2 regions of the Neorhizobium sp. LjRoot104 genome follow, and region 1 is predicted to be linked to the other one. Evidence: predicted binding sites of a transcription regulator. Region 1 holds the regulator's gene; the other holds the start of a gene.
What was found. Region 1 encodes PhoB, which activates phosphate uptake and scavenging genes when phosphate is short. Its sites were predicted from a motif close to TGTCATNNANCTGTCAT; they were not measured.
Positions count from the first base shown of each region.

Region 2: the regulator PhoB is predicted to act here: its motif matches at 13,479-13,495, upstream of ACSQ8R_RS20785 (alkaline phosphatase).

Region 1 covers NZ_CAXURS020000001.1:101,374-116,944, forward strand. The annotation lists gene ACSQ8R_RS00510 (uroporphyrinogen decarboxylase family protein) at 1-118, shown strand, start outside; gene ACSQ8R_RS00515 (alpha/beta fold hydrolase) at 425-1,132, shown strand; gene ACSQ8R_RS00520 (extradiol ring-cleavage dioxygenase) at 1,129-1,482, shown strand; gene ACSQ8R_RS00525 (class III extradiol dioxygenase family protein) at 1,475-2,317, shown strand; gene ACSQ8R_RS00530 (YciI family protein) at 2,307-2,648, shown strand; gene ACSQ8R_RS00535 (hypothetical protein) at 2,673-2,837, shown strand; gene ACSQ8R_RS00540 (DUF6074 family protein) at 2,834-3,088, shown strand; tRNA gene ACSQ8R_RS00545 (tRNA-Gly) at 3,153-3,226, opposite strand; gene ACSQ8R_RS00550 (2'-deoxycytidine 5'-triphosphate deaminase) at 3,280-4,374, opposite strand; SAM riboswitch at 4,449-4,527, shown strand; gene ACSQ8R_RS00555 (O-succinylhomoserine sulfhydrylase) at 4,571-5,755, shown strand; gene apaG (Co2+/Mg2+ efflux protein ApaG) at 5,917-6,309, shown strand; gene ACSQ8R_RS00565 (tannase/feruloyl esterase family alpha/beta hydrolase) at 6,424-7,998, shown strand; gene ACSQ8R_RS00570 (Hsp33 family molecular chaperone) at 8,037-9,026, opposite strand; gene argF (ornithine carbamoyltransferase) at 9,241-10,158, opposite strand; gene ACSQ8R_RS00580 (aspartate aminotransferase family protein) at 10,211-11,407, opposite strand; gene ACSQ8R_RS00585 (GcrA family cell cycle regulator) at 11,816-12,352, shown strand; gene ACSQ8R_RS00590 (PACE efflux transporter) at 12,541-12,978, shown strand; gene phoB (phosphate regulon transcriptional regulator PhoB) at 12,989-13,672, opposite strand; gene phoU (phosphate signaling complex protein PhoU) at 13,703-14,416, opposite strand; gene pstB (phosphate ABC transporter ATP-binding protein PstB) at 14,462-15,277, opposite strand; gene pstA (phosphate ABC transporter permease PstA) at 15,291-15,571, opposite strand, start outside.
Region 2 covers NZ_CAXURS020000001.1:4,258,154-4,273,724, reverse strand. The annotation lists gene nusA (transcription termination factor NusA) at 1-466, shown strand, start outside; gene ACSQ8R_RS20835 (RNA-binding protein) at 463-1,167, shown strand; gene infB (translation initiation factor IF-2) at 1,268-4,084, shown strand; gene kduD (2-dehydro-3-deoxy-D-gluconate 5-dehydrogenase KduD) at 4,292-5,050, shown strand; gene exbB (tonB-system energizer ExbB) at 5,412-6,524, shown strand; gene exbD (TonB system transport protein ExbD) at 6,526-7,032, shown strand; gene ACSQ8R_RS20810 (energy transducer TonB family protein) at 7,029-8,018, shown strand; gene ACSQ8R_RS20805 (Ldh family oxidoreductase) at 8,069-9,058, shown strand; gene ACSQ8R_RS20800 (FtsX-like permease family protein) at 9,055-10,440, opposite strand; gene ACSQ8R_RS20795 (ABC transporter ATP-binding protein) at 10,437-11,126, opposite strand; gene ACSQ8R_RS20790 (hypothetical protein) at 11,129-11,593, opposite strand; gene ACSQ8R_RS20785 (alkaline phosphatase) at 11,674-13,425, opposite strand; gene ACSQ8R_RS20780 (ribonuclease D) at 13,914-14,537, shown strand; gene ACSQ8R_RS20775 (DUF817 domain-containing protein) at 14,555-15,415, shown strand; gene ACSQ8R_RS20770 (hypothetical protein) at 15,515-15,571, shown strand, end outside.

The DNA of each region.
Region 1 (15,571 bases):
CATCGTCGCACCGGATTGCGGCATGAAATACCTGCCCCGCGAGGTGGCCTTCGGCAAGATGAAGGCCATGGTCGAAGGCGCCAGGATCATGCGCCGGGAGCTCGGCGAGGCCGCCTGATCTCTGCGTCAATGCCTGGAGTAAAAGGCGATTGCCGCGGCAATCGCCTTTTTTGTTCTGCATCTTTCCGGCGTTTGTTTCTCGCTACCGTATGCCTAGGTTTCAATTTTGTATCCCAAAATTGCAATATTGCGCCACAATCGGCTTAATAATATACCCATTGTGTCCCAAATGAATTCCATGTATACATGACGGCGAGGATGTCTCCGGCGGAACGGGCCGATGATCTCCCGGCAATTTCAATGACGGCGTCGGCTTGTGGTTCGGGCGATCTGCCCTGCACCGCAGGCTGCCGATGGGAAGATCATGACGACCCTCGTTCTCATTCCTGGCCTGGTGTCGGACACGGTAGTCTGGGCGCCGCTGGCCGAGGCCGCCTCGGGCCTCATGGCAGTTCGCCACGCCGATATCTCCGGCGGCACATCGATCACCGGCATGGCTCGAACGCTTCTCGACGAGACGGATGGCGACATCGTTGCTGTCGGCCACTCGATGGGCGGCCGTGTCGCCATGGAGATGGCGCATATCGCGCCGGAGCGGATCAGTGGCCTGGTGCTGGCCAACACCGGGCATCATCCGAAGCGCGAAGGCGAGGAGATCAAGCGGCAGCAGATGATCGATCTCGGCAACCGCAGCATCGATGAACTGGCGCAGCAATGGCTGCCGCCGATGCTCGACCCAGCCCGGGTTGGTGACAGGCAACTGATCGCACGCCTCCACGCCATGGTCGTCAAGGCGGGTTCGCAGGTTCATGAGCGCCACATTCGCGCCCTCATCGGCCGCCCCGACGCCAGCGCCTATATCGCCGATCTTGGCTGTCCCGTCCTGCTTGTCGCAGCTCGCCAGGATGGCTGGAGCCCGATCGCGCAGCACCGGGAAATTGCCGAGGCCGCGCCGGATACCGAACTCGTCATCATCGAAAATGCCGGGCACTTCGCTCCTGTCGAACGACCCGTGGAAACCGCCGCCGCCATCACCGAATGGCTGGCGCGCAGATTTGGAGAAACCCAATGAGTGAAGCAGCAGCGACAATCCCGGATACCCCGCTCTTCGACCGGGCGGGCTCGATCCGCGGCTACCGGATCAACAAGATGGCGATGGCGCTCGGCCAGCCCGCCAACCGCGCCGCCTTCAAGTCCGATGAAGAAGCCTATCTCGACAGCTTCGGGCTGAGCGCCCACGAAAAGTCCGCGGTCATGGCCCGTGACTGGCATGAAATGGTCCGCCTCGGCGGCAATCTCTTCTTCATCCTGAAGATTTCCGCCGTCGATCCCACCCCGATCACCAGGATCGGCGCGGCCCAGGCGAGCATGGAACACGAAGACTTTCTGCATCTGAGACTGGGAAAAAAACGCAATGGCTAAGATCATCGGTGGGCTCGGAACGAGCCACGTTCCCTCGATCGGTGCGGCACTCGACAAGGGGTTGCGCGATACGCCGGACTGGAAGCCGTTCTTCGACGGTTATGAAGCCGGCAAGCAGTGGATGCGGGACGCCAGGCCCGATATCGCCGTCGTCGTTTTCAACGATCACGGCAATACCTTCTTCCTGGATCGCGTGCCGACCTTCGCCGTCGGCGTCGCCGAAACCTACAATCCGGTCGACGAAGGCTGGGGTCCCCGCGCTATCCCGGCATTCGAGGGAGCCGTGGATTTCTCCTGGCATTTCGTCGACAAGCTGGTAGAGCGCCATTTCGACCCGATGGTCTGCCGCGAGATCGAGGTCGATCACGGCCTGCAGGTGCCGATGGAGTTGTTCTTCGGTCGGCCGGACGCCTGGCCGGTGAAGGTTCTGCCGATCTGGGTCAACACCATCCAGTACCCGATCCCGACCCCGCAGCGTTGCTGGGAAATGGGCAAGGTCCTGCGCGAGGCGATCGAAAGCTGGCCGGGCGACGAACGTGTCGTCATCCTCGGCACCGGCGGCCTGTCGCACCAGCTGCAGGGGGCCCGCGCAGGCTACATCAACCAGGCGGCCGACCGTGCCTGGCTCGACGGCATCGCCAGCAATCCGGAACCCTACCGCGCCATGAGCCGCGAGGACTATGTGGAACAGTTCGGCTCCGAAGGCGCCGAGCTGATCATGTGGCTCGTCATGCGCGCCGCGATGAACAGCGACGTCAACCTCATCCACAAGCACTACCACGCCCCGGCATCGATGACCGGCGCCGGCATGGTCGTCTTGGAAAATGCGGCCTGATCCGATGTTTTTCCTGATGCGCTGCCTGCACCACAAAGGCCAGGACGCCGCCCGCGATACCCACCGCCCGTCGCACCGGGCCTGGGTCCAGTCGGGTGGGGAAGGCCTTGTCGCGGTCCTGATCGGCTCCGCCCTCGTCGATGAAGCCGGTTCATCGATCGGCAATTTCGGGGTTTTGGAGGCAGCAAGCCGCGAAGAGGCGCAGGCCTTCGCCGAAGGCGATCCTTTCAATCGCGCTGGGATCGTCTCGGTGATCGAACTGACGGAGCTGCCTGATACGTTCCAGGCGGCCCGCATCAGCAACCCGATGACCCCGCGGAAGAACGACTAGCGCCGTCTTGAACGAAACGGCAGATTGAAAAAAAATGCGGCGCCGTCCATGCCGGGATGGCGCCGCCTTTTGTTATTCGGCTCGACGCCGGAAAAGGGACAGCTTCAGCCGTTCAGTATTTGTGAAGGACTGGCAGCCAATGTGTTGCAATTCCTGGGCGATTCGTCCGACAGTACGGAGATGGCATGACACTGTTGCAATTCCCCGCCGATCGGCGCACCGCGGACGTCAAACGCTGCGCCGAGGCGCTTCTGCGCCTTCACGGCGAACAGGCGAACCGTTTCTGGCGATCGGAAATGGCTGGTTTTGCGGCAGCTCTCAGAGCCCAAGGCGTGGCAGACGAGGAAATCTCTCGCCAGGCCGGCCTGTTCATGCACGCCGTCCAGATGCAGCTCCAGAGCGATTGCCTCGACGACGACACGAGCCTTGTGGCAGGCTAACCCGCACCGGCCTTCGCGCCGACCGATATCGGCGACCCGGACGCTGCGGAAGAATTTGAAAAGCTGGAGCGGGTGAAGGGAATCGAACCCTCGTATTCAGCTTGGGAAGCTGCTGCTCTACCATTGAGCTACACCCGCGTCGGTTCGCAGATTTCCAACAGACGGCTTCGCCTGTCAAGCCGCAGGTGGTGTCAGGCGCGAAAATGCTTCGACAGCTTCAGGCCCTGTGCCTGGTAGTTCGAGCCAAGGCCGGAACCGTAGATGCCTTCCGGCTTTTCCAGCATGTGCTCGTAGACCAGGCGGCCGACGATCTGGCCGTCTTCGAGGATGAAGGGTACTTCGTGGCTGCGCACTTCGAGCACCGCGCGGCTGCCGCGCCCGCCCGCCGCCTCGTGGCCGAAGCCCGGATCGAAGAAACCGGCATAATGGACGCGGAATTCTCCGACCAGCGGATCGAAGGGCGTCATCTCGGCCGCATAGAGCGGCGGCACGTGCACCGCCTCGCGCGATACGAGGATGTAGAACTCGTCCGGATCGAGGATCAGCTCGTTGCGGCCGCGGCTGTAAAGCGGCTCCCAGAAATCGAAGATATCGTGCTGGGCCTTCTTATCGACGTCGACCACGGCGGTGTGGTGTTTGCCGCGGTAGCCGATCAGCCCGACGCCGTCGCCTGCAAGATCGATCGACAGGGCAATGCCGCCGCCCGAGACATTCGGCTTGGCGGACGCCACCAGGATTTCGTCATTGTGGAGCTGGAGGAGATCCGGTTCGCCGAGCAGGGCATTGCCGACCCGGAAGCGGATCTGCGACAGGCGCGAACCGCGGCGCACCACGATCGGGAACGTGCGCGGCGAGATTTCGAGATAGAGCGGACCGGAGTATCCGGCGGGGATCTTGTCGAATTCCTGGGCGTAGTCGGTGATGACGCGGGTGAAGATGTCGAGCCGGCCGGTGGAGCTTTTCGGATTGGCCGAGGCCGACATGTTGGCCGGCAGGTCGAGCCGCTCCATCAGCGGCACGATGTAGACGCAGCCGGTTTCCAGCACGGCACCCTCGGAAAGGTCGATGACATGAAGCTTGAGGCGGTCCAGCTTGTCGGCCACCAGGCTCGTCGGGCCGGGCATGAAACTCGCGCGGACGCGAAAAGCCTTGGCGCCAAGGCGCAGGTCGAGGCTCGCCGGTTGGACCTGGTCCAGATCGAGCTCGCGCTCCGAGATCAGCCGTCCACTGTCGAAAAGTGCCGCGATCGCGCGGTCCGCCAGAATTCCTGTTTCGCGAGCCATCATGTCTCTCTTAAAGTTTTCGAGGCGACAAAACCAAATGCGAGCCATTGACGCAAGCGGGACGCGGCGCTATGCCACTCTTATCCCGTGGTGATTTGGCCGGTCGGCTTGCAGCCACGTTAAATAAGTGGCTAAAAAGACCGGGTGCGAAACCGGTCTGCTTATGCGACCGGTTTTTTTGTTCTGAAAGAGGACACGCATGACTAACAAATGGCGCCCGGCAACCCAGCTCGTACACGGCGGCACGTTGCGCTCGCAATATGGCGAAACCTCGGAAGCGATCTTCCTCACCCAGGGTTTTGTCTATGACACCTCGGAAGCGGCCGAAGCCCGCTTCAAGGGCGAGACCGACGGTTTCATCTACGCCCGTTACGGCAGCCCCACCAATGACATGTTCGAAAAGCGCATGTGCATGCTGGAAGGCGCCGAAGACGCACGCGCCACCGCCTCGGGCATGGCCGCCGTCACCGCCGCGATCCTCTGCCAGCTGAAGGCCGGCGACCACATCGTCGCGGCCCGCGCGCTGTTCGGCTCCTGCCGCTGGGTGGTCGAGACGCTCGCTCCGAAATACGGCATCGAATGCACGCTGATCGACGGCCGCTTCCTGGAAAACTGGGAAAAGGCGATCACGCCGAAGACCAAGGTGTTCTTCCTGGAAAGCCCGACCAACCCGACGCTCGAAGTGGTCGACATCGCCGGCGTTGCCAGGCTCGCCAACCAGGTCGGCGCCAAGGTCGTCGTCGACAACGTGTTTGCGACGCCGCTCTTCCAGAAGCCGCTGGAACTCGGCGCGCATATCGTTGTCTATTCGGCGACCAAGCATATCGATGGCCAGGGTCGCTGCCTCGGCGGCGTCGTGCTGTCCGACAAGGAATGGATCAACGAGAACCTGCACGACTATTTCCGCCACACCGGCCCGGCCATGTCGCCGTTCAACGCCTGGACGCTGCTGAAGGGTATCGAGACCCTGCCGCTGCGCGTCAGGCAGCAGACGGAGAGCGCTTCGAAGATCGCCGATTTCCTCGCCGACCAGAAACAGGTCGCAAAGGTCATCTATCCGGGCCGCAAGGACCATCCGCAGGCCGATATCATCGCCAGGCAGATGACGGGCGGTTCGACGCTGGTGTGCTTCGAGCTGAAGGGCGGCAAGGAAGCTGCCTTCAAGCTGCAGAACGCGCTGGAGATCGTCAGGATTTCCAACAATCTTGGCGATTCCAAGAGCCTGATCACCCATCCGGCGACGACGACGCACAAGAACTTGACGGACGAGGCCCGTGCTGAACTCGGCATTTCGGCGGGCACGGTGCGCCTGTCGGCCGGCATCGAGGATACCGAAGATCTGATCGAGGATTTCGCCCGCGCGCTTTCCAAGGCGGGCGTATAAGTCTTGGGTTTTCCGGGATGGTGGAGGAGACAACAAATTCACCATCCCGATTATCCTTAACTTCAACAAATCCTCACGCTCGGTTGTTCAAACCGCGAGAATTCTTGACGTTGCGGTCCCTCTGTACAATATCGAAGCAGTGAGAATTGTTGAGGTGTCGCATGTATCGCGCCCGGACAAGAGATATAGATGTCGCCGTCGAACCCTACTATCTGGAGGAGCAATCCAATCCGGAAGAGAGCCGCTATGTCTGGGGCTATCGCATCGTCATCGAAAACCATTCGGCGCTCACGGTGCAGCTCGTGCATCGCTACTGGCACATTACCGACCAGAACGGCATTGTCGACGAGGTGGACGGGCCGGGGGTCGTCGGCGAGCAGCCGCGGCTGAAGCCGGGCGACAGCTACGAATATTCCTCGGGCTGTCCGCTCGACACACCATCGGGGCTGATGTTCGGCCATTACGACATGCAGACAGATGAAGGCGAGACCTTCGAGGTGACGATCCCGGCCTTTTCGCTGGATTCGCCCGGCCTGATGCGCGTGCTCAACTAGGCCGCGCCACCGACGACGGCCCTCAGCTTATGGGTTGCGTCGGTTTTCTATTTGTTGCCCTCTCCCTCCTGCGGCATCTTGGCTCCGTCAAACGGTCTTTGGGAGGAGAACTTGATGACAAGACCCATTCTGCTCGTGTCCTGCGCATTGCTGACGCTTGCCACCTTCACCCCCGCCCTTGCACAAAACAAAAGCAGCTTCATCGACCAGAAGGAGAGGCCGGATTTCGCATCCGCCACCGTCTCGCCGCAGATCGCCTGCGGCATGCTGAACAGCCAGTCATTTGCGGAGGTCACGACGCTGAAGGCCCAGCATGTGGCAGGCGTCGGGAACGTGCCGGGCCATTGCCAGGTAACCGGCTATATCCGCCCGCAGGTTCGCTTCGAGATCACCCTGCCTGACAACTGGAACCGGCGGCTCTACATGTTCGGCAATGGTGGCTATGCCGGCGAGGACCTCGCCGCGGCTTCCAGGATAGCGACCCGCAATGCGGCGCTTTCGAAAGGTTTTCTCACCGTCCAGCAGAATACCGGCCATGATGCGGTAACCTATAAACTTGGAGACTTCGCGGAAGATCTCGGCCTGCTGATCGACTATGGCTCACGCGCAGTGCATGTGACGGTCGATACCGCCAAGGCGATTGCCGCGCGTTATTATGACCGGCATCCCTCCTTCTCCTACTGGGACGGCTGCTCGACCGGCGGACGCCAAGGCCTGATGGCGGCACAACGTTATCCGGGCGATTTCGATGGCATTCTCGCCGGAGCACCGGTCCTCGATCTCACCAATACGCAGATCTGGGGCGTCTGGAATGCACGAGCGCTCTTGAAGGCTCCGATCAGCCGGGCGCAGCTTCCGGTGCTCGCCAAGGCGGTGATGGACAAATGCGATCGCATCGACGGCGCCGGGGACGGGCTGATCGCCGATCCGCGCCAGTGCAATTTCGATCCGGAAAAAGACCTGAAGATCTGCGAGGGGGGCGGTTCCGATTGCTTCACGCGGGCGCAGGTGGAGACACTGAAGACGCTCGCCGGCGGCGTGAAGATCAAGGGCGAGGGGGTTTTCCCCGGCGTGCAGTTCGGCACCGAGGGTGTGGACCCCTCGGGCGTCAGCGGCTGGGACATGTGGATGGTATCCGATCAGGGGCCGAGCCGGCAACTGGCCTATGGCGAGACTTTCGTCAAGAACATGGCGATGCTGCCCGCCCCCGGGAAGGCGATCGACTGGAAGACGTTCGACTTCGATGGCGAATATCCCAAGATCGGCGCGATCCGCGAGATCGTCGATGCCACCAACCCCGATCTCAGCGAGTTCCAAAAGCGCGGCGGGCGGATGATCACCTATTTCGGCTGGTCCGACCCGGCGCTCAACCCGATGATGGGCGTCAACTACTACGAGGCCGTCCGCAAGCAGATGGGCGCCGACCGGACGGCTGAATTTTACCGTCTGTTCATGGTGCCCGGCATGTTCCACTGCACTGCGGGTTACGGCACGGACGTCTTCGACGCCTTCACGCCACTGATGGACTGGGTGGAGAACGGCAAGGCGCCGACGGTGATCCAGGCGAGGCAGATCAGGGAAGGCAAGCCGGTTATGACGCGCCCGCTCTGCCCCTATCCGCAATCGGCGAAATACTCCGGCAGCGGCGATCTGAAGGACGGCGCGAACTTCGAATGCAAGATGCCTTGAATTGAAAACGGCGGGAGGTGACTCCCGCCGTTCGTCAATCAGGCTGCAGCGAATTCGTCCGCCTTGTAGCGATAGGTGGTCGAGCAGAATTCGCAGGTGACGGCGATCTCGCCGTCTTCCTCGCTCGCCTCGATCTCCTCGGCGGAGAAGCCCGAGAGAACGCCCTTGATCTTGTCGCGCGAGCAGCTGCAGCGGTCGAACACCGTGTGCGGCGCATAGACCCGCACGCCCCGCTCATGGAACAGGCGAAACAGCAGCCGTTCGATCGCGACCCGCGGGTCCGTCAGCTCGTCGGTGTCGATCGTTTCCACCAGCGTGCGGGCTTCGGCCCAGGAATCGTCCTCGGCGAATTCGAAGTCGCGTTCGTCACCGTCGCCGCCGTGCAGGTCCGGCTGGCGCATCCGCTCAGGCGCCTGCGGCAGGAACTGCGCGACAAGCCCGCCCGCCCGCCAGTTGTGACGCGGCTTGCCATCGCCATCGCGGTCGAAGAGCTCGGCGACGCCCAGGCGGACCTTGGTCGGGATCTGCTCCGACTGACGGAAATAGACGCCGGCGATCTCCTCGAGGGATGAGCCGTCCATCGGCACGATGCCTTGATACGGTTGCATGCCGCGGCCCTGGTCGATGGTGAAGGCAAGCACTCCGCGTCCCAGAAGGTCGGGCGGCGAGGTTCGGCCTTCCTTGACCGCTTCAGCCAGCGCTTCTTCGTCATAACGGGCATAGGCACGAAGACTGTCGGGCGTCGAGAAATCCGCGACCAGCAGATCGACCGGGCCGTCGCCCTTGGTCTGCACCGTGAATTTGCCATCGAATTTCAGCGAGGTGCCGAGCAGGGCCGTCAGCACGATCGCCTCGGCAAGCAGCCGTGCGACCGGGCCGGGATATTCGTGGCGGCTGAGGATGGAGTTGAGCAGCGGCCCGAGCTGGACCGCACGGCCACGCACGTCAAGACCGTCCACCTGGAAGGGAACGACCCGATCGTCTCCGGCAAAGTCGAGTTCGTTGAGTTCTACAGTCGCTTCCGCCATGACTTCACTCCTTCGCGCCGACCCAAAAACCTTTACACAAGCGCCAGCCCGAGCGGAACCGCTGGCCGGAGGAAAAGACGTCGACGATGTGTGTTGAAACGCCAGTCCAGAAGACGGCGTATTGTTGAAAGCCGACAGATGGGGGATCGCGGGGCGGAAATCAAGGTTCGACTACTGCCGCCGGCTCTCCGCACCCGCGCGGGGAAGTTTGCGCTCAGACCGCGCCGAAGCACCAGGCGAGAATGGATTTCTGCGCGTGCAGGCGGTTTTCGGCCTCGTCGAAGACCACCGACTGCGGGCCGTCGATCACCTCGTCGGTGACCTCCTCGCCGCGATGGGCCGGCAGGCAGTGCATGAACAGTGCATCCTTGTCGGCCCGCTTCATCAGGTCGGCATTGACCTGGAACGGCTGGAAGACGTTGTGGCCGCGCGCCTTGTGCTCCTGGTTCATCGACACCCAGGTGTCGGTGACGATGCAATCGGCGCCGGCAACCGCCTTTTCGGCGTCGTGGCAAAGCATGATGTTGCCGCCGTTGTTGCGCGCCCAGTTCAGGAACTTGTCGGCGGGCTCCGAACCCATCGGCACCGCCATGTTCATGCGATAGCCGAAACGGGCGGCACCTTCCACGAAGGAATGCAGCACGTTGTTGCCGTCGCCGGTCCAGGCGATCGTCTTGCCGGCGATCGGCCCGCGATGTTCCTCGAATGTCATGATGTCGGCCATGATCTGGCAGGGATGCGTGTCGTCCGTCAGGGCGTTGATGACCGGCACGGTGGCGTGTTCGGCCAATTCCAGCATGCGGGCGTGATCCGTGGTACGGATCATGATGGCATCGACATACCGCGACAGAACCTTGGCGGTATCGCCGATCGTCTCGGCACGACCGAGCTGCATTTCGGTGCCTGACAGAAACAACGTTTCGCCGCCGAGTTGGCGCATGCCGACATCGAAGGATACGCGGGTGCGGGTGGAGGGCTTTTCGAAGATCATCGCCAGCATCTTGCCGGCGAGCGGCTTTTCCGCCGTGCCGGCCTTGGTCGCCTGCTTGCGGATCTTCGCGTCGTCGAGGATGACCCTGAGATCAGCCGCGGAAACAGCGGAAAGATCGAGAAAATGCTTGGGAGATGCCATGTGATGTTCCCTGTGAAGCGGGAAACCTGCAACGGCGTCCCGCTTTGCCCGCTCAGGCCGATTTCTTCATCTCGGAAGCGGAAAGCTTTTCCGCCGCCCTCTCGATGCGGGCAAGCCCTTCGCGGGCTTCCTCCGCCGTGACTGTGAGCGGTGGCAGGAGACGCACCACGTTGTCGCCGGCCGGAATGGCCAGCATGTGTTCGCCGCGTATGGCAGCAACCAAGTCGCCCGCGGGCACCTTCGCCTTCACGCCGAGCAGCAGGCCTTCGCCGCGAACGTCCTCGATGACATTGGGGAAGCGGTCCTTCAGGCTCGCGAGCCCCTGGCGCAAGACCAAGGCGACGTCACGGACGTTTTCCAGGAAGCCATCGCCCAGGATCACGTCGAGCACCGCATTGCCGGCCGCCGTGGCGAGCGGATTGCCTCCGTAGGTCGTGCCATGGGTGCCAGCGGTCATGCCGGACGCGGCGTCCGCCGTGGCAAGGCAGGCACCGAGCGGGAAACCGCCGCCGATGCCCTTGGCAAGCGCCATGATGTCGGGCGTCACGCCCGCCCATTCATAGGCAAACAGCCTGCCGGAACGGCCGACGCCGGTCTGGACTTCGTCGAAGACCAGCAGCAGGCCGTTGTCGTCGCAGATCTGGCGCAGCGCCTGGAGGAATTCCTTCGGAACCGGCCGCACGCCTCCCTCTCCCTGGATCGGCTCGATCAGTATGGCCGCGGTTGCATCGGTGATCGCAGCCTTCAGGGCATCGATATCGCCGAACGGCACCTGATCGAAGCCTTGGACCTTCGGGCCGAAGCCTTCGAGATATTTCGCCTGGCCGCCGGCAGCGATGGTCGCCAACGTACGGCCGTGGAAGGCGCCTTCGAAGGTAATGATGTGGAAGCGCTCCGGATGCCCCTTCACGAACTGATAGCGGCGCGCCGTCTTGATGGCGCATTCCAGGGCCTCGGCGCCGGAATTGGTGAAGAACACCTTGTCCGCGAAAGAATTGTCGGCGAGACGACGCGCCAGCTTCTCCTGGCCGGGCTGTTCGAAGAGGTTGGACGTATGCCACACCTTGTCGGCTTGCGCCTTCAGCGCACCAACGAGATGCGGATGGCCGTGACCGAGCGAATTGACCGCGACGCCGGAACCAAAATCGAGATATCGCTCCCCACTTTCCGTCACAAGCCATACGCCCTCGCCGCGCTCGAAACGCAGCGGAGTCCGGGCAAACGTGTCGAAAAGCGCGGCTTCAGCCATGGCGACATCACTCCTCTAGGCAGTCCAGAAAGGCCCATGGAACGGGCCGAAAAAATCAAAAATGCCGCCCACTGGGCGGCGGGGGCACTATCGGGGTTTAGGCCGTCAATGTCAACAAAGCTCGGCGTTTTGGGCAAGCCAAGGCGGGAAAGCGACAGGCGTCGGCCTATGTGACAAAAATGACTCTCCCGGACAGCAAGTTGGGGAAAACCACGAAATCGATTCCCGCAGATTCCCCCGACTCTTGCCACGGAGTCAGCCTCACACTAGGTTAAAGATCAATTACTAGACTGCATGCGGCGGAACTAGTCACCTCAAGCATAGATATAGTGGGTGCTGCGAAATGAATTTCGCAGCAAAGGTGGAAGGATTCTGCATGCCAGCAACGTTCAAAGGCGGAGAACGGGCATGAACTGGACAGACGAGCGTGTCGAGAAGCTCAAAAGATTATGGTCGGAGGGCCTCAGCGCCAGCCAGATCGCAGCGCAACTTGGAGGCGTGAGCCGAAATGCCGTGATCGGCAAGGTGCATCGTCTCAGCCTGCCGGGCCGGGCGAAAGCCGGCGGCACGGTTGCGACCAGCCGTTCATCGACGGCCAAGCGCACGACGTCGGCGCCGCGGGCTCCAAACTACGCATCGCGCGTCGCGACCCGGACCGTTACCCGCGCCGTCGGTGCGACGATGGTCAAGGAAGAGGTCGAAATCGAACCCTATCAGGAGATGGAGTATCGTCCCGCCTCCAACGTGGTGGTGCCGATTTCCCGTCGTCTCGCATTGACGGAACTGACCGAGCGCACCTGCAAGTGGCCGGTCGGCGATCCGCTCAAGGAAGACTTCCACTTCTGCGGCTGTGAATCCCCGGATGCGTCGCCTTATTGCGGCTATCACGCAAAACTCGCCTACCAGCCGGTCAACGAGCGCCGCAAGGTTGCCGCTCGGGTCTGAGCGGCGGCGCGACACGAGGACAAGATCGAAAGCGGGCGCGAGGCCCGCTTTTTTGTTGCGCATGGCAGACATGTCGGCCAGGCCTTGCTCCGGATCGGCATTGCGCCTATTTGACGGAGCAGCGAGGACGACCTCCCCCATTCGGGCAAAAACTCCGGGACGACCCGGAACGCACCCAGGAGGTCATCATGCGCTCGACACGCGACCGTATCCGCCATGCCATCAGCTTCGAACTGATCGGGCTCGCTCTCATCACGCCGCTCGGCGCTATCGCCTTCGGCATGCCGGCTGCCGACATCGGCGTGGTCGGCATCGGCAGCGCGACGATCGCCACCGGCTGGAACTATCTTTACAATCTCGGCTTCGACCATCTGATGCAGCGCTTCACCGGCACCACGCAGAAAAACACCGCGATACGCGTGGCGCATGCGGTGCTGTTCGAACTTGGTCTGCTGATCGCGCTTCTGCCGCTGATCGCCTGGTATCTCGGCGTCAGCATCCTCCATGCGCTGATGATGGATGTGTCTTTCGCGGTCTTCTACGTGGTCTACGCCTTCGTCTTCAACTGGGCCTATGACCGGATCTTTCCGCTGCCGGAATGGCAGCGGCAGACCCGGGCGGCCTGAAAGCCGCCTCTCAGGATTCCATCGAGTAACCCGCGCCGCGGACGGTGCGGATGACATCCTGCATGTTGGAGAAGTTGAGCGCCTTCCTGAGGCGCCCGACATGGACGTCGACGGTACGCTCGTCGACATAGATGTCATGCCCCCAGACGCCGTCCAGGAGCTGCGACCGTGAGAACACACGGCCGGGCGAGGCCATCAGGAATTCCAGAAGGCGGAATTCGGTCGGGCCGAGGCGCACTTCACGGCTCTTGCGGTGAACGCGATGGGTTTCCCGATCGAGTTCGATATCGCCGCAGCGGAGCACGCTGGAGAGCACTTCGGGACGGGCGCGGCGCAGCATCGCCTTGACGCGGGCCATCAGTTCCGGCGTCGAGAAAGGCTTCACCACATAGTCGTCGGCGCCGGTGGCGAGGCCGCGAACACGTTCGCTCTCCTCGCCGCGGGCCGTCAGCATGATGATCGGCAGGCGCTCCGTTTCCGAGCGCATGCGCAGCCGGCGGCAGAGTTCGATGCCGGAAACGCCGGGCAGCATCCAGTCGAGTATCAGAAGATCCGGCGTACGCTCCTGAAGCCGGATCTCGGCTTCATCCCCCCGCAGGATCGTCTCGACCTCATAACCTTCCGCTTCGAGATTGTAGCGAAGAAGCACGCTGAGTGCTTCTTCATCCTCCACCACAGCGATTTTAGGCAGCATTTCGGCTCTGCTCCGTCAGCATTCCATCATTTATTCGGTAATCGCGCCGAGCGTGTTCGACGAGTCGTCCTTCGGGCGATCGCCTTCCGGCTGGGCGCCGGTGGTCATGTAGTAGATGGTTTCGGCGATGTTGGTGGCGTGGTCGCCGATACGCTCGATGTTCTTGGCGCAGAACAGCAGGTGCGTGCAGGTGGTGATGTTGCGCGGATCCTCCATCATGTAGGTGAGGAGTTCGCGGAACAGCGACGTGTACATCGCGTCGATTTCCTCGTCGCGGATGCGGATCGCCTCGGCCTTTTCCGCCGAGCGCGTCGCGTAGACGTCGAGGACGTCCTTGAGCTGCACGAGGGCGAGATCGGAGAGATGTTCGAGGCCGCGGGCGAGCTTGCGCGGAACGCCGGTGCCCTGAACCGCGATGACGCGCTTGGCGGTGTTCTTGCCAAGGTCGCCGACGCGCTCCAGATCGGACGCGATGCGCAGCGAACCGACGATCTCGCGAAGGTCGGCTGCCACGGGCTGGCGGCGTGCGATCGTGACGATCGCCTTGTCGCCGATCTCGCGTTCGGCGTGATCGAGGATCACGTCGTCGGAGATGACCTTCTGGGCCAGGGCAGCGTCGGAATTGACCAGCGCGCGCACGGCGTCCGAGCACATCTGCTCGGCGAGGCCGCCCATTTCGGAGATGCGGCGGCTCAGGTATTTCAGTTCGTCGTCATAAGCCGACAGGATATGGGTCGATGCCATCTTCTCGTCCTCAAAATTGATTTTCAGGCGGCGCGGTCGGCTGGATCAGCCGAAACGGCCCATGATGTAATCCTGCGTGCGCTGGTCGTCGGGATTGGTGAACATCTTGTCGGTGTCGTTCTCCTCGACGAGCTGGCCGAGGTGGAACATGGCGGTGCGCTGCGAAACGCGGGCAGCCTGCTGCATCGAATGCGTCACGATGACGATCGTGTAGTTGGCGCGCAGTTCATGGATGAGTTCTTCAACCTTGGCGGTCGCGATCGGGTCGAGAGCCGAGCACGGTTCGTCCATGAGGATGACTTCCGGCGACACGGCGATCGCGCGGGCGATGCACAGACGTTGCTGCTGGCCGCCGGAAAGGCCGGTGCCGGATTCATGCAGTCGATCCTTGACTTCGCCCCAGAGGCCGGCGCGCTGCAGGCTCGCCTCGACGATCTGGTCCATGTCGGCCTTGTTCTTGGAAAGGCCGTGGATGCGCGGACCGTAGGAGATGTTCTCGTAGATGGTCTTCGGGAACGGGTTCGGTTTCTGGAAAACCATGCCGACGCGAGCGCGAAGTTCCACGACGTCGATGTTCTGGTCGTAGATATCGTCCGAGTCGAGGGTGATCTTGCCGGTAACGCGGCAATTCTCGATCGTGTCGTTCATCCGGTTGAGGCAGCGCAGGAAAGTGGACTTGCCGCAGCCGGAAGGGCCGATGAGAGCTGTCACCGTGTTTTCGCGAACGTTGAGGTTCACGTCGAAAAGCGCACGCTTTTCGCCGTAATAGACGGAAACGTCCTTGCCGATCATCTTGTGAGAAGCATCACTCATCTTTTGGTCCAGCGCCTTTTCAACTGCCGATTCTGACATCATGTTCATTGTCATACTCCTTCTACCAGCGCCGCTCGAAGCGACGCCGCAAGAGAATTGCGCCAACATTCATTAGGATGAGGAACAGGAGCAGGATGATGATTGCTCCCGAGGTGCGTTCGACGAACGCGCGTTCCGCTTCGTTCGCCCACATATAGATCTGTACCGGCAGCGCCGTCGAAGGATCGAGCGGCGTCGTCGGATAGTTGGCGACGAAGGCCACCATGCCGATCAGGAGCAGCGGTGCGGTTTCGCCGAGTGCGTGTGCGAGGCCGATGATCGTGCCGGTCAGGATGCCGGGCA
Region 2 (15,571 bases), 4.2 Mb from region 1:
GCAGGTCGAGGAACTCGCCTACGTCGATCTCGACGAAATCTCCTCGATCGACGGTTTCGACGAAGACACCGCGACCGAAATCCAGACCCGCGCCCGCGAATACCTGGAGCGGATCGAAGCCGAGATGGACGCCAAGCGCAAGGAGCTCGGCGTCGAGGACGAACTGCGCCAGATCGACGGCCTGAACGGCCAGATGCTCGTCGCGCTCGGCGAGGACGGCATCAAGACGATCGAGGACTTTGCCGGCTGCGCCGCCGACGACCTGGTCGGCTGGAGCGAACGCAAGGACGGCGTCACCAAGAAGTTCGAAGGCCTGTTCTCGAAGTTCGACGTTTCCCGCGTCGAGGCTGAGAACATGATCGTCCAGGCCCGCCTCGCCGCAGGCTGGATCACCGAGGAAGATCTCGCAAAGGGCGCCGAGCCGGAAGCTGAGGCGGAGGAGGCAGACGCCGTAGAGCAGGAATGATCCCGCTCGCGAACGAGCCGGACCATAACGATGACGGACCTGTCGATGATGACCTGGGCGAGATCGTCGTGAACGACCGTACGTGCATCGTCACCCGCGAGGCGGGATCGCCGGAAACGCTGATCCGCTTCGTGGCTGGTCCGAACGGCGCGGTCGTGCCCGACCTGAAACGCCAGCTCCCGGGGCGGGGCTGCTGGATCAAGGCTGAACGGTCGCTTGTCGATCGGGCAGTCCAGAAAAAGCTTTTCGCCCGGGCCCTCAAGGCCGAGGCGAAGGCGGATGCCGATCTCGGAGCGCTGGTCGATCGCCTGCTCGCCGCCGATCTCGTCGGCATGATGAACATGGCGCGCAAGGCGAGCCAGTTCGTTACCGGCGCCACGAAGGTGGACGCCGCCGTGCGCTCGGGCGCTGCACTCGCAGTGTTCCACGCGGCCGATGCGGCCGCCGATGGAGTGCGGAAAATAGACCAGGCCCGCAAGGCCTGGAAGCTCGGTTCGAATACCGGGGAAGACATTCCGTCCTTTTCGCTGTTCACGAGCGCGGAATTGGACGAAGTGATGGGCCAGAATGCTTTTATCCATGCTTGCGCGCTTGCGGGGCAGGCGGGTGAGGGTGTAGTGAAGCGCGCAAACCTACTTGAACAGTACCGCGTGGGCGGTCTGTCCCAGACAAAAGGTGTCGCTGACATGCCGAAACAATGACGCGGTCACCGGCTTTAGCCGGACGCACATCGATATGTACGGATTAAACGACGGGTTCTGATGGCTTCCATCCGTTCCTGTCCGAAGGAACAGGAACGGAATGACCGACAACAAAGACGATAAGACACTCGGCGTAAAGAAGACCCTTACACTGAAGCCATCTGGGATGAGCCAGGGTACCGTCCGGCAGGACATGGGTCGCGGCCGCACCAAGGCCGTCGTCGTCGAGACAGTGAAGCGGCGGCCGACCCGGCCGCTCGACGAGAAGCCGGCAATCACCCCCGCAGCCCCGGCGCCCGCGCCGCGGGTGGTCGAGGCTGTCGCACAGCCGGCCGCTCCCCAGCGCCCGCCGCAGCCGCAGCCCCAGCCGCAAGCGGCCGCTCCCGCGGCACGCGTCCACCAGCCGGGTTCGCAGAACCAGCGGCCGCAACAGCCGCAGAACAGCCAGCGCCCGGCGCAATCCAATCGTCCGCAGCAGTCCGGCCAGCCGCAGCGCCCGCAATCCAGCCAGCCGCAGCGTCCGCAGCAGCGTCAGGGCGGGGCCGTGTTGCACGACCTCTCCGCCGGCGAAATGGAAGCCCGTCGCCGCGCCTTGATGGAAGCGCAGGCGCGCGAGGTCATCGAGGCCAAGCAGCGCGCTGAAGACGAGATTCGCCGCCAGGCCGAGGAAGAACGCCGCAAGATCGAGGAAGCCGCCGAGGCTGCCCGCCGCGCCGCCGAACCCAAGGTCGAGCCGGTCGAGGTCCCCGCGCCGGCCGAGGCTCCTGCACCCGCGGTTGCCGAAAAGCCGGTCGAACGCGCCGCTGGTGCCGCTGCGACCCGTCCGGGCGAGGCACGTCCCCAGGCTCCGCGGCCTGCAGCTCCCGGCGCCGCGCCTGCGGCACTGCCGGTTGCCGGCCGCCGCAAGGGTGCCGACGAGGAAGACGAGGATCGCGGCCCGCCGCGTGGCGCACCCGGCCGTGGCCGAGTGCCCGTCGCTGCTCCCGCCAAGGTTCCGGCTCGCCCGAAGACCGAGGACGAACGCCGCCGCGGCAAGCTGACGGTGACCACGGTCAGCACCGACGAGGACGGCAACGCCCGTGGCCGTTCGATGGCCGCGACCCGCCGCCGGCAGGAGAAGTTCCGCCGCAGCCAGATGCAGGAAACGCGCGAAAAGGTCATGCGCGAAGTCATCCTGCCGGAAACCATCACCATTCAGGAACTGTCGCAGCGCATGTCCGAACGCGCCGTCGACGTCATCAAGTACCTGATGAAGGAAGGCCAGATGATGAAGCCGGGCGACGTCATCGACGCCGACCTCGCCGAGATCATTGCCGGAGAATTCGGCCATACCGTCAAGCGCGTTTCGGAATCCGACGTCGAAGAAGGCATCTTCAACAAGACCGACGATGCCGGCGAAATGGTGTCGCGCCCGCCGGTCGTCACCATCATGGGTCACGTCGACCACGGCAAGACCTCGCTGCTCGACGCCATCCGCCATGCCAACGTTGTTTCCGGCGAAGCCGGCGGCATCACCCAGCATATCGGCGCCTATCAGGTGGAACAGAACGGCCAGAAGATCACCTTCATCGACACGCCCGGCCACGCCGCCTTCACGGCGATGCGTGCCCGCGGTGCGCAGGCGACGGATATCGCGATCCTGGTGGTCGCGGCAGACGACAGCGTGATGCCGCAGACGATCGAGTCCATCAACCACGCCAAGGCGGCCGGTGTTCCGATCATCGTGGCGATCAACAAGATCGACAAGCACGAAGCCAAGCCGGACAAGGTCCGCCAGCAGCTTCTGCAGCACGAGGTCTTCGTTGAATCGCTCGGCGGTGAAGTGCTCGACGTCGAGGTTTCTGCCAAGAACAAGACGAACCTCGACAAGCTGCTCGAAGCCGTGCTGCTGCAGGCCGAAATCCTCGACCTGAAGGCCGACCCGAGCCGTACGGCGGAAGGTACCGTCATCGAAGCCCAGCTCGACCGCGGCCGCGGTGCGGTTGCGACCGTCCTGGTCCAGAAGGGTACGCTGAAGCCGGGCCAGATCATCGTTGCCGGCGATCAGTGGGGCCGCGTTCGCGCGCTCGTCACCGACAAGGGCGACCACGTCAAGGAAGCCGGACCGGCGACCCCGGTCGAAGTGCTCGGCCTTTCCGGCACGCCGGCTGCGGGCGACAAGTTCGCGGTCGTCGAAAACGAAAGCCGCGCTCGCGAGATTTCCGAATATCGCCAGCGTCTTGCCCGCGACAAGGCGGCTGCCCGCCAGTCCGGCCAGCGCGGTTCGCTCGAACAGATGATGAGCAAGCTGCAGGATACCGGCTTCAAGGAATTCCCGCTGGTCATCAAGGGTGACGTGCAGGGCTCGATCGAAGCGATCATCGCATCGCTCGACAAGCTCGGCACCGACGAGGTCCGTGCCCGCATCGTTCACTCGGGCGCCGGCGCCATCACCGAATCGGATATCTCGCTTGCCGAGGCTTCCAACGCGGCGATCATCGGCTTCAACGTGCGCGCCAACGCCCAGGCCCGTGCGGCCGCCGAGCGCTCCGGCATCGAGATCCGCTACTACAACATCATCTACGATCTGGTGGATGACGTGAAGTCGGCGATGTCCGGTCTTCTTTCGCCAGAAAGACGCGAAACCTTCATCGGCAATGCCGAGATCCTGGAAGTGTTCAACATTACCAAGGTCGGCAAGGTCGCGGGTTGCCGCGTCGTCGAAGGCAAGGTCGAGCGCGGAGCGGGCGTCCGCCTTATCCGCGACAACGTCGTTGTCCACGAAGGCAAGCTCAAGACGCTCAAGCGCTTCAAGGACGAAGTCGGCGAAGTGCCGATGGGTCAGGAGTGCGGCATGGCCTTCGAGAACTACGAAGACATGCGCGTCGGCGATACGATCGAATGCTTCCGCGTGGAGCATATCACGCGTACGCTGTGATCTCTGGCCAACAGCCCGAACAATTACAGGAGCCGTCCGTGACCTTCACGGGCGGCTCCTGACATTTCGAGTATCCGGTTTCTCGTGAGGAGCTGGCGGCGGGGACTGGGGGCCTGACCCTGACAAAAATTTTCAGCTTCTAACGGAGAGCTCGCGACGGTAAGCATCTACCCTTATCCGCATTTTCCAGTTCCGGAGGAGGACACCATGCCGATTTCATTCGACCTGACGGGCAAGACGGCGATCGTCACCGGCGCCAATACGGGCCTCGGCCAGGCAATATCCGTGGCGCTGGCGCAGGCCGGCGCGGACGTGGCGCTGGTCGGCCGCTCCTCGATGGCAGAGACTGAAAGAGCGGTCAGCGCGGCAGGCGGACGCAGCCTGTCGATCCAGGCGGACCTTTCGACGCTCGAACCGGTCGATCGGATCATCAGCGAAACGGTCGCATGGACCGGGCGTGCCGATATCCTCGTCAACAATGCCGGGATCATCCGCCGGGCCGACGCGATCGATTTCAGCGAGGCCGATTGGGACGCGGTGATGGACGTCAACCTGAAGACCGTGTTCTTCCTCTCCCAGGCGTTTGCACGCCGGCTGATCACCGAGGGCAAGGGCGGCAAGATCGTCAACATTGCCTCGCTGCTCTCCTTCCAGGGCGGTATCCGCATCCCTTCCTATACCGCCTCGAAGAGCGGTCTTGCCGGCCTGACCCGGCTGCTCGCCTGCGAGTGGGCGGCCAAGGGCATCAACGTCAATGCCATTGCGCCCGGCTATTTCTCGACCAACAATACCGAGGCGCTGCGCGACGATCCCGATCGCAGCGCGGCGATCCTGAGCCGTATTCCCGCCGGGCACTGGGGCCAGCCGGAAGAACTCGGCGGAGCCGCCGTATTCCTCGCCTCGCCGGCATCCGACTACGTGCATGGTGTCGTTCTACCGGTCGATGGCGGCTGGCTGGCGCGTTAGGCGCGTCCGCTCGCCCGGTTTTCCAAGGCAACGGACGCTCATTGCACGCGTGAACGGGGCAAATGCCCCCGACACGCGTGAATTTGATCGGCAGCTGGCAGATTTATTAGTTGCCAATTCTACTCATGTTTATTATCCGGTAGCTGCAACATCGCGAACCCGGCGGCAGTGGCCGGCGGCGTTCCGGTGTCCCGTTTCCGTCATTGCCGACGAGCGCTTCAGCGCTGTCCGCCATGCCGAATAGTCCGGAGTAATGCCTGCCATGACCGCTGCCCTGAAGCCCGCTTTTCCGATGCGCCAGCCAATCAGGAGCCGGCTCCCGCTCGTTCTCGCGGCCTTGGCACTGACGGCTTCGACGGTGATGGCGCAGGTGCAGGCACCGGATGCGTCGACGCAAGCACCGCCCGCGCCGCAGGCGGCCTCGCCTTCCGGTGCGCACCCGGCCCCCGCTCCCGCCGCGCAGACGGCGCCGACAACTTCCCGCACGGCGCCGAACGAGCCCGCAGCTTCACCAGCTACTGTGCCAGCCGCCGCTGCGCCCGGCGCAGAGCCGAACAACTCCGCCGCCCCGCCGCCGGAAGCTTCCGCTCCGCAACCCGCCGCTCCGGCGGAAGTGCCGGCGAGCAACAGTGCGCAGCCCGCGCCTGCCAGCCCGACCCAGGCACCGGCACCATCACCGGCACCGGCACCGGCGGCGCGCCAGCCGATCGACATGTTCACGCAATTCCTGGAGCCCGGGCAGCGTTCGGACCTGCCGCACAACCTTTCCCCCTGGGGCATGTTCATGGCGGCGGACTGGGTCGTCAAAAGCGTGATGATCGGGCTTGCGTTTGCCTCGCTGGTGACCTGGACGGTATGGCTCGCCAAGACGCTGGAGCTCGCGGGCGCCCGCAGCCGCGCCGCACGGACGCTGAAGGTCATCCGCGCCTCCCGCACGCTTTCGGACGCCGTCGGCGTCGCCGGAGGCCGCGGTGGCCCCGCCGCGCTGATGCTGCGGTCGGCGGCGGAAGAAATGCAGCTCTCCGAAGCCGCCCTCGACCATGCCCATGGCGACGGCGTGAAGGAACGGGTCGGCTCGGCGCTTTCCCGCATCGAGGCCTATGCCGGCCGGCGCATGTCGCGCGGCACCGGGGTGCTGGCGACGATCGGCTCCACCGCGCCTTTCGTCGGCCTGTTCGGCACGGTCTGGGGCATCATGAACGCCTTCATCGGCATTTCCGAATCGCAGACCACCAACCTTGCCGTCGTCGCTCCCGGCATCGCGGAAGCGTTGCTTGCGACCGCGATCGGCCTCGTCGCGGCCATTCCGGCGGTCGTCATCTACAACGTCTTCGCGCGTTCGATCACCGGCTACCGGCAGCTGCTGGCGGATGCCGCAGCCGGTGTGGAGCGACTGGTGAGCCGCGACCTCGATTTCCGCAAGGTTCCTCCCGGCGGCCGCAAGGCGCCGGTGTCGCTGGTGGCGGGAGGCTGACATGGCCGGCGGTATCCGCGAACAGCACGGCGACGAGCTTTCCGAAAACCACGAGATCAACGTGACGCCGTTCATCGACGTCATGCTGGTGCTTTTGATCATCTTCATGGTCGCGGCGCCGCTGGCGACCGTCGATATCAACGTCGATCTTCCCGCCTCGACCGCCAAGCCCGCGGAGCGGCCGGACGAGCCGCTCTACCTGACGGTCAAGGAAGACCTGAGCCTCAATATCGGCAATGACGCCGTGGCGCGCGAGCAGCTGGCGGCAACCCTCGACCGTGTTACCGAGGGCAAGAAGGACACCCGCGTGTTCCTGCGGGCCGACAAGGCGGTCGACTACGGCCAGTTCATGGAGGTCATGAACCTGCTGCGCGATTCCGGCTACCTCAAGATCGCGCTTGTCGGGCTTGAAACGCTGCCGGCGCCGGCCGCCCCAGCTGCGACGACGCCTGCCGGAAATGCTCCTGCGGCCGCACCCGCCCTACCGGCAGCCGGAGGCAATCCATGAGCCTCGTCGTCTCGCAGGCAGGTCCGGGCGGACGCGTCGGCGAGCTGGCGCTGTGGGGCGCGGCCGGGCTGCTGATGCTGACGGTGCATTTCGGTGCCGCGGCCTATCTGATGCGCGAACAGCCGGAAGTGCCCGCCGACAACGCGCCTCCGGCGGCGATCATGATCGAGCTGGCACCGGAGCCGGAAGCCGCCAATACCGAGGAAGAGCAGATCTCTCCCGACGTGCAGGAGCAGGAACAGGTGATGAGCGAGCAGGCGGAGCCGATTGAGGAACCGCAGCCGGAGCCGGCTGCCGAACCCGTCGAGCAACCGGTCGAACCGCCGCCGCAGGAAGTCGCGGAGCCGGTCGAGCCCGAACCGGTAGAGCCGCCCGTGGCGGAACCGCCGCCGGAGCCGGAGCCCCAGGTCACCGAAACCATCCCCGAACCGCCGCCGGAACCGATCGAGGAGATCAAGCCGATCGACGAGCAGATGACGGCGGCGCTGGACAATGTCGAAGTGCCGTTGCCGGCGGTGCGGCCCATGCCGCCGCCGGTCGCGGAAAAGCCGCCGGAACAGCCGAAGAAGCCGGAGCCTAAAAAGGAGCCGGTGAAGAAGGTCCAGAAGCCGAAGCAACAACAGCAGCAGGCCCGGCCGGACATGGCCGAAGCGAAGATCCAGACCAAGCAATCGGAGCGGACGGCGGCGAGCCAGAATTCCACGGGCTTCTTCTCGCCGTCGGTCTCACCGGCCAAGTGGAAATCTCGCGTGGGTGTGAAGATCCAGCGATATGCACGCCGTTGCCCCGGAAGCGGTGCCGGTAGTGTAACCGTGCGCTTCTATTTCGACGGTAGCGGCAACGTCACGAGAGCTTCCGTGACACGGTCTTCAGGTGACTCTGCGATCGATGACTACATCGTTTCGGCGGTTCAGCGGGCCTCGCCAATTCCAACGCCGCCGCCGGGAGTGCTAAGTTATCTCGATCAGCCACTGACTTGCCAATGAGGATCGGCTATAGGCGGAATATCCCTATTTGAATTGCCCGGATATTCGCTATGCACATCACTCTCCATGACGCCGAAATGCTCGTTCAGAGCATATTCGAAGCCAACGGAGTTATCCCCGAAACCGCCCGATCCGTCGCCCATGCGCTCGTGCATGCGGAAGCTGCCGGGCAGTACGGCCACGGGCTCCGCCGCGTTCCCGCCTATCTCGGCCAGGCGCGCACCGGCAAGGTGGACGGCAAGGCCAAGGCTGCCGCATCCCGCCGGCGTCCGGCGGTGCTTCTCGTCGATGCGGCACTCGGCTACGCCTACCCGGCGTTCGATATCGCAGTCGCCGAACTACCGGCGATTGCGCGGGAACAGGGCATTGCGCTCGGTGCCGTCCATCGGTCGCATCATGCCGGCGTCATGGCGCTGACCGTTGAGCGGTTCGCCGAGCAGGGTCTCGTGGCGCTGATGTTTGCCAATGCGCCGGCTTCCATGGCCGCCTGGGGCGGCAGGAAGCGGCTGTTCGGCACCAATCCGATCGCGTTCGCGACGCCGGTTGCCGGCGAGGATCCGCTGGTGATCGACCTCGCTCTATCGACCGTCGCGGCTGGCAAGATCATGGCCGCCCGCCAGAGGGGCGAGAGCATTCCCGAAGGCTGGGCCTTCGACGCCGACGGCAAGCCGACGACCGATCCGCACGCGGCTCACAAGGGCCTGATGGCGCCCTCAGGCGGCGCCAAGGGGGCGGCGCTGGCGCTGATGGTGGAAATCCTCTCGGCGGGCCTGACCGGATCGAACTTCTCCTACGAGGCGAGCTCGTTCATGGACGAAAAAGGCCCGCCGCCCTCGGTCGGCCAGACGCTGATCGTCATCGATCCCTCCGCGAGCACCGCTTCGGCCGCCGAACGGATCGCCGAACTCGCCAGCGAGATGGCCTCCGAGGAAGGTGTGCGCCTGCCCGGCCGGCGCGGCCAGAACGCGCGCCGGAAAGCGATCGAGCAGGGGCTCGATGTCGAGGACGAGGTGATTTCGGCGATCAGGGCGCTGGGTTAGGCGCGAAGCGCCGCTGCCGGCGACTGGCGGTAGGCGAGAATGGCCGGCACGGCGGACAAGACCGCCGCTGCACCGAGCAGGATCAGCGCCATGCGCCAATCCTCACCGGTAAAGCCGACCGGCAGGATGATGCCGCTCCTGACGGTAAACGCATCGGCAATCAGCCGGGCGGCGGCAAGGCCGGTGAGGAAGCCGAGGCCGATGCCGACCGCCACCAGCAGGAAAAGCTCGAGCCAGACGATCGTGAAAACCGAAAGACGCGGCGCGCCAAAGGCCCTCAGCGCGCCGATCTGGCGCCGGCGCTGGCCGATATGGGTGACGGTGACGAGAATCAGGGCGGCCGCCACCAGCCCTTGAGAGCCGGCCGCGACGGCGCTCAGAACCATCCTGGCATCGCCGAGCGTCGCATAGAGGCTGGTGAGCACCTCGCCCGGGAAGACCGCAAGCGTATTGCCGTTTCGATATTCCTGGCGGAGCTTGTAGGCATCGGCAATCGTCTTCGGCTTGACGAGGACCGCCGGAAGGCCCGGCGCATCGGCCGTGAAGTTTTCGTCGATCGGCGCGTCGGCGTCGATGGCTCCATGATGATCATGATCCTCGTCGCCATGCTCGTCGTGACCGCCGGCCTCGGCGGCCTCGCCTTCATGCCGATGATCCCCGGCATGCTCGCGCGCCGCTTCCAGCGGCGTGTGGCCATGCTCGTCCGTGGCGGCGGCGGCCTGCGTCACCTGTGGCGCTTCGCCTTCGTGATGTTCTTCTTCCTGGTGACCGTGATCGTGGCCGAGGCCATGGACGTGCCAGACGGCCTGGATCGGCACCAGAATGGCGCGATCCCAGGGCGTTCCAGTCGGCGGCAGTTTGCCGGTCACGTGGTACACGACGCCCGCATGGGTTTCTCCGCCCATCTGCGCCGTGCCGTGCATCGGCTTGATCTCGGCACCCAGCGGCAGCTTCACGGCCGCGCCAACCACCGCCTCGCCCTCCTTCTCGAACATGCGGCCAGCGGCAAAACCGGAAACGGTGCTGTCGATCAGCGCGCGCGTGGTGCCGACCAATGGATAGCCGGCAAAGGAATCACCGAAACCGACAGGCGTCGCCCAGGTAACGCGCGGATCCTTCGAGAGCCTTGCCAGCACCTCGCCCGGCATCAGCGGCAGCGGCGCCGGCTGCAGGAAGACCGACGAGAGCACCAGCTGGGTTTCGCTGCCCGCCGCGCCGATGACCAGGTCGAACTTGTCGGCGGCGCGGGCGCTGCCGAGCCGCAAGGCGCGTTCCTGCAGCGTGACGGTGGCGCCAAGAGCGGTGGCGAGCGCGACCAGAAGCACGACGACGACGGCGCCGGCCCAGAGACGGCGCAGGTCGGCGAGGATGAAACGGATCATGCGGCCACCTCTTCGCGCAGGCTGTCGGCGACGATGCGGCCGGCGCTGAGCGTGATGCGGCGGTCCAGACGATCGATCAGCCGCTGGTCATGGGAGACGACGATCAGCATGCTTTTGGCCTCCGCCGCCATGTCGAGCAGCAGTCGTCCAACCGCCTCGCCCGCCTCGACATCGAGGCTGGCCGTCGGCTCGTCGGCGACGATCACGCCCGGTTTGCGCAGGACGGCGCGGGCAATCGCGACGCGCTGCATCTCGCCGCGCGACATGGTCTCGATCTTCTGGTCCGGGCGGGAAAGGCCGACGCCCTTCAGGAGATCATGAGCACGCGCGGTCAGGGCCGCATCGGCGACCCGCGCCAGCCGTGCCGGCAGAAGCACGTTCTCCACCGCCGAAAGGCCGGGAAAAAGATGAAAGTCCTGCATGACGAGGCCGACATGTTTTGCCCGCCAGCGGTCGCGCGCCGTCTCGGAAAACCGCCCGATATCCTCGCCGCTCCAGACGACCTTTCCGGAGGTGGGGCGTTCGAGCCCGGTGACGACGTTGATGAAGGTGCTCTTGCCGGACCCGGAACCTCCGGTGACGGCAACGCGCTCGCCGGCCGCGATCGCCAGGAAATCGACCAGCAGGACGGGGCTTTCGAGGCCGGGGAAAAATTTGGCCAGAGTGTCGATACGTAGGGAAAGCATGGTCATGCGGCCTGGTAAGCCGCGTTCCGGATCCTCAAAAGGCTGACAAATCCGGTCTCGGGATCCTTCCAGGAGCCGACCTCGAGGGTACCGCGCACTTCGATCGTTTCGTTCACCTGGGTGAATGTCTGCTTGCGGTGGAGATAGATGACGATGATGTTGTCGGGCCAGTCCGCATCGGAGGAGCAGAAGGGGCAAAGCGCCATCGGCACTTCGGTCAGCACGAAGAAGGCGGCTTCGGCCTTCAGCGGCGGCGCCATGAAACCGCGGATCGCCACCGGCTGGCCCGCCAGCTTCTTCACCTTGTCGGAAAATTCGAGGCCCAGGACGCCATACTTGCCATAGAGTTCGTTGAAACCAAGGTCATCGGCAGCGAAGGCGGAACGGGCTGCCGCCAACAGCGGAACGGCGGCGGCCAGGCCGAGCAAGCTGCGCCGGCTGAAACCCCGGGAAAAGCGCTTTTCCATGAAACCTCCTGAAACGGTGTTCCCGGCCGTGTCCCGGCCGGGAACATTGTTTTACCACGGGCGCGGCAGGCGGCCAGACCTTAGTTGGTCTGCTTGCTGCCGAGGGCGAAGGTATCGGCGAGCACCTTGTAGATGTCGCTTTGCTCCATGTAACCCTTGAACCCTTCCGAACCGGGGCCGGACGACTGCAGGACGACGTCGTCGACCGAGTGCACGCCGCTGTCGCCGCTTTTCGGAATATTGCCCTGGACGAAAACCGCGCCGGGGACATTCTTGTACTGTTCGTTGGCGACGTATTCCTTCTTCTCGTTCTGAATGGCCGGAACGAACGGGCCATCCATTTTCGGGCGGAAGGTTTCGTAATGGTCGGGGCCGTTGTTGGCGGCCAGGTACAGGCGGCGCGAGACGTCGATCTTGTCCGGATAGCCGTCGCCGTTTTCGTCCTTGTAGTTCGGGAAGCCGGCTTCCGCATATATGCCGACCTTTTCGCGCATCTCGGTGCCCGGCTTTTCGTCGTCAACCGTACCGATGATCGAAACGCCGTGGGTATGGTCGCCGGTGACGACGATCAGGGTGTCCGGATGGGTCTTCTGGAAGTCCCGGGCAACCGCGACAGCCTGGTCGAACTCGATGGTTTCGATGACGGCGCGATCCCAGTCCAGCGGATGGGACATCTTGTCGATCGAGGAGCCTTCGACCATCAGGAAAAAGCCATCCTGATCCTTGGAGAGGCGATCGAGGGCGACCTTGGTCATGGCGACCAGGCCCGGCTGGTTCGGATATTTGTCGACGGTGCCCTTCTTCAGGAATTCGCGGTCGAGCGTGACGTCCAGATTGCCGGGATGGAAGAGGCCGAGGAGCAGGCCGTTGGCATTGACGTTGGCGGCAAGCTCGTTCTTGTCGGTAGCGACGCTGTAGCCCGCATCCTTGAAGAGCTTGATGAAGTCCTTGTCGTCCTTGCGCTTCGAACCGGCAGCCGCCTGCGGCAGGAAATAGGCGGAACCGCCGCCGAGCACGACTTCCGGCTTCACGTCGAGCAGCATGCCGACGACTTCCGCCTTGTCGTTACGGTTGCGGGTGTGGGCGACGACGGCAGCCGGGGTGGCGTCCTCGATTTCCGACGTGGCGACGATACCGATCGATTTGCCGGTCTGGCGGCGGAGGGCTTCGGCGATCGTTTCGACCCGCGGATCGTCCAACGGGTCCGGCGTACGGTCGGCGTAGACGCCGATCGCGTTCACGGCGGTCTTGTGACCGGTCATGTAGGCGGACATCGTGTTGGCCGAGTCGGTGTTGGTCGCGTTGGTGGCCGAGGTTCCGACAAAAGCCATGCGATCGAGGTCGTCCATCGCGAGGCGGCCGTTTGCCTTGCCTTCGGTCATGCCCTTGGACATGATGCGGGCAGCGGTGCGGTGTGCGACCGACAGTCCGTCGCCGAGCAGGAAGATGACGTTCCTGGCCTTCGGGGCAGCGCCCGTGCCGTAGACGTTCCAGGTGACGGTCCTGGTCTCGGAACCGGCCGAGATCTCGACCTTGTAGTCGCCGGCATTGGCGAGCGTCAGGCCGCGCAGAATGACGGCGGAACCGAGGAGCTTGTCCTTGTTCTTTTCTTCCGCGACGAACTGGACTTCCTTGCCGAGAACGGCCTTGTAGTCCTGACCGTTGACGGTGATCCTGATGTCTTCCGGCTTCACGACCGAATTGAACTCAACCTTGAAGTCGAACGGGGAACCGGCGAGGATCGTGGCGCGATCCAGCGGATATACGGTGGCGGCCTGGGCGGCGCCGGCGAGCACGGTCGAAACGACCAGGGCGGCAAAAATCTTGCGCATAGTAACCTCACGAAAAGTTCAAAGGGAAGGCGAGGTTCGTATATCGGTGTCGCGTGACACACACGTGACGCCAGTCACGGATCGCAACCCGCACGAACTCGGCTGCCATGAGGCGAATAATAGCGCTTTATAAGGGGAATCCTGCTCCAGAAACGGAAAAAGCCTGGCGCGGGAGGAGGGTGCGCCAGGCTTTAAACTTGATCGACAACTGGGAGGAGGAGGATGTTGTCGATCCGTATCGAGCAACACTGGGAGGAGGAGTGCGTCGCTCGATGACCAAAGATATAGGCTAATCGTTTAATCACGCCAACCCACCCTGCTGCAATGCAGCAATGCATTGGGCGCAGAGCTGAGCAAATGCCCCGGACCCATCCGATCGCCCGGCGAGGCTTTTCGGCACCTCCTGCACCGCCCTCCCAAGATCACCGTATCGCTTAGGAAAAACGTGGTTTATAGCGGGTCCGACAGACGGACGGACGGAGACGGACATGGCAGAGATCAGGTATCACGAAGGCGATATTCCGGCAGCGGATGCGGCGCGTTATACGGGGGCGATTGCCATCGATACGGAAACCCTCGGTCTCGTGCCCCGCCGCGATCGGCTGTGCGTCGTGCAGCTTTCGCCGGGCGACGGCTCCGCCGACGTGATCCGCATCGCGGCCGGCCAGAAAGAGGCTCCAAACCTCGTCTCCATGCTTGCCGATCCGATGCGCCAGAAGATCTTCCACTACGGCCGTTTCGATATCGCCGTGCTCTTCCATACGTTCGGCGTGACCACGACGCCGGTGTTCTGCACCAAGATCGCCTCGCGGCTGACCCGCACCTACACGGACCGGCACGGACTGAAAGACAATCTGAAGGAAATGCTCGACGTCGATGTTTCCAAGGCGCAGCAGCAATCCGACTGGGCAGCCGAGGTTCTTTCACCGGCGCAGCTCGAGTATGCGGCCTCCGACGTGCTGCACCTGCATGCGCTGCGCGACAAGCTGAGCTACCGCCTGATGCGCGACAGGCGTGTCGAACTTGCCCAGGCCTGTTTCGAATTCCTGCCGACGCGGGCAAAGCTGGATCTGCTCGGCTGGGAAGAGGCCGATATCTTCGCCCATAGCTGAGATGGTCTGACGGGCAGATGGATCAACGCTATCGCGAGCGCCCGGCGGCACACGAGACCGGGCCTTATCTCGAGCCACTGCGACGTCTCATTCGCGGCGCGCTCGCGCCGCTTCCGTGGTGGCTTTCGGAATTCATCCTGTTCGGCCTGAAACAGGCCTGGGCCTGTCTGTTCGCGGCGATCATGCTGGCGCTGCTGCTCATCACCAAAGCCATCTGGCAAGAGGGCTGGCTGGTCCATCGCTACGATTTTCTGTTTCTCGCCGCCCTGACAATCCAGGTCCTGTTCCTGCGCTTCAAGATGGAGAGCTGGGACGAAGCCCGGGTCATCCTCGTCTACCACGTCACTGGAACTGCGATGGAGATATTCAAGGTCCATATGGGGTCATGGGCCTATCCAGAAACGTCGCTTATTCAGATCGGCGGCGTGCCCTTGTTTTCCGGCTTCATGTACGCCGCCATCGGCTCCTTCATGGCCCGCACGATCCGCATCTTCGACATGCGCTTCAGCCATTATCCGCCAATCTGGCAGACCGGCCTTCTGGCAATCGCAATCTACGCCAATTTCTTCAGCCATCATTTTCTGCCGGACATCCGCTATCTTCTGTTTGCGGCGACCGTGATCGTGTTCCGGCGGGTGAATATCCATTTCACCACCGATCGGACAATTTTGCGCATGCCGCTGGTGCTTGCCGCGTTTCTCTCCTCGGTCTTCCTGTGGCTTGCGGAGAATATCGGAACGCTGACAGGCACCTGGATCTACCCGACACAGGAGACATGGCACGTCGTATCGTTCGGCAAGCTCGGGTCCTGGTATCTGCTTCTCTATGTAAGCTTTGTGCTGGTAACGCTGGTGGTGAAGCCGCGGCCGCCCGAATAAATAAGGCGACATAAGTTCTAGTTGCCGGTAACCTTCCGTTAACCCTTCAAATCTAATTTTGCCCGCGGTGTACCTCTCGACGAGACCGGATTTCGGGCCATGTTGCTTCCTACCCAGCAGACTTATGGGCTTGCCGCGACCAACATGATGCAATCG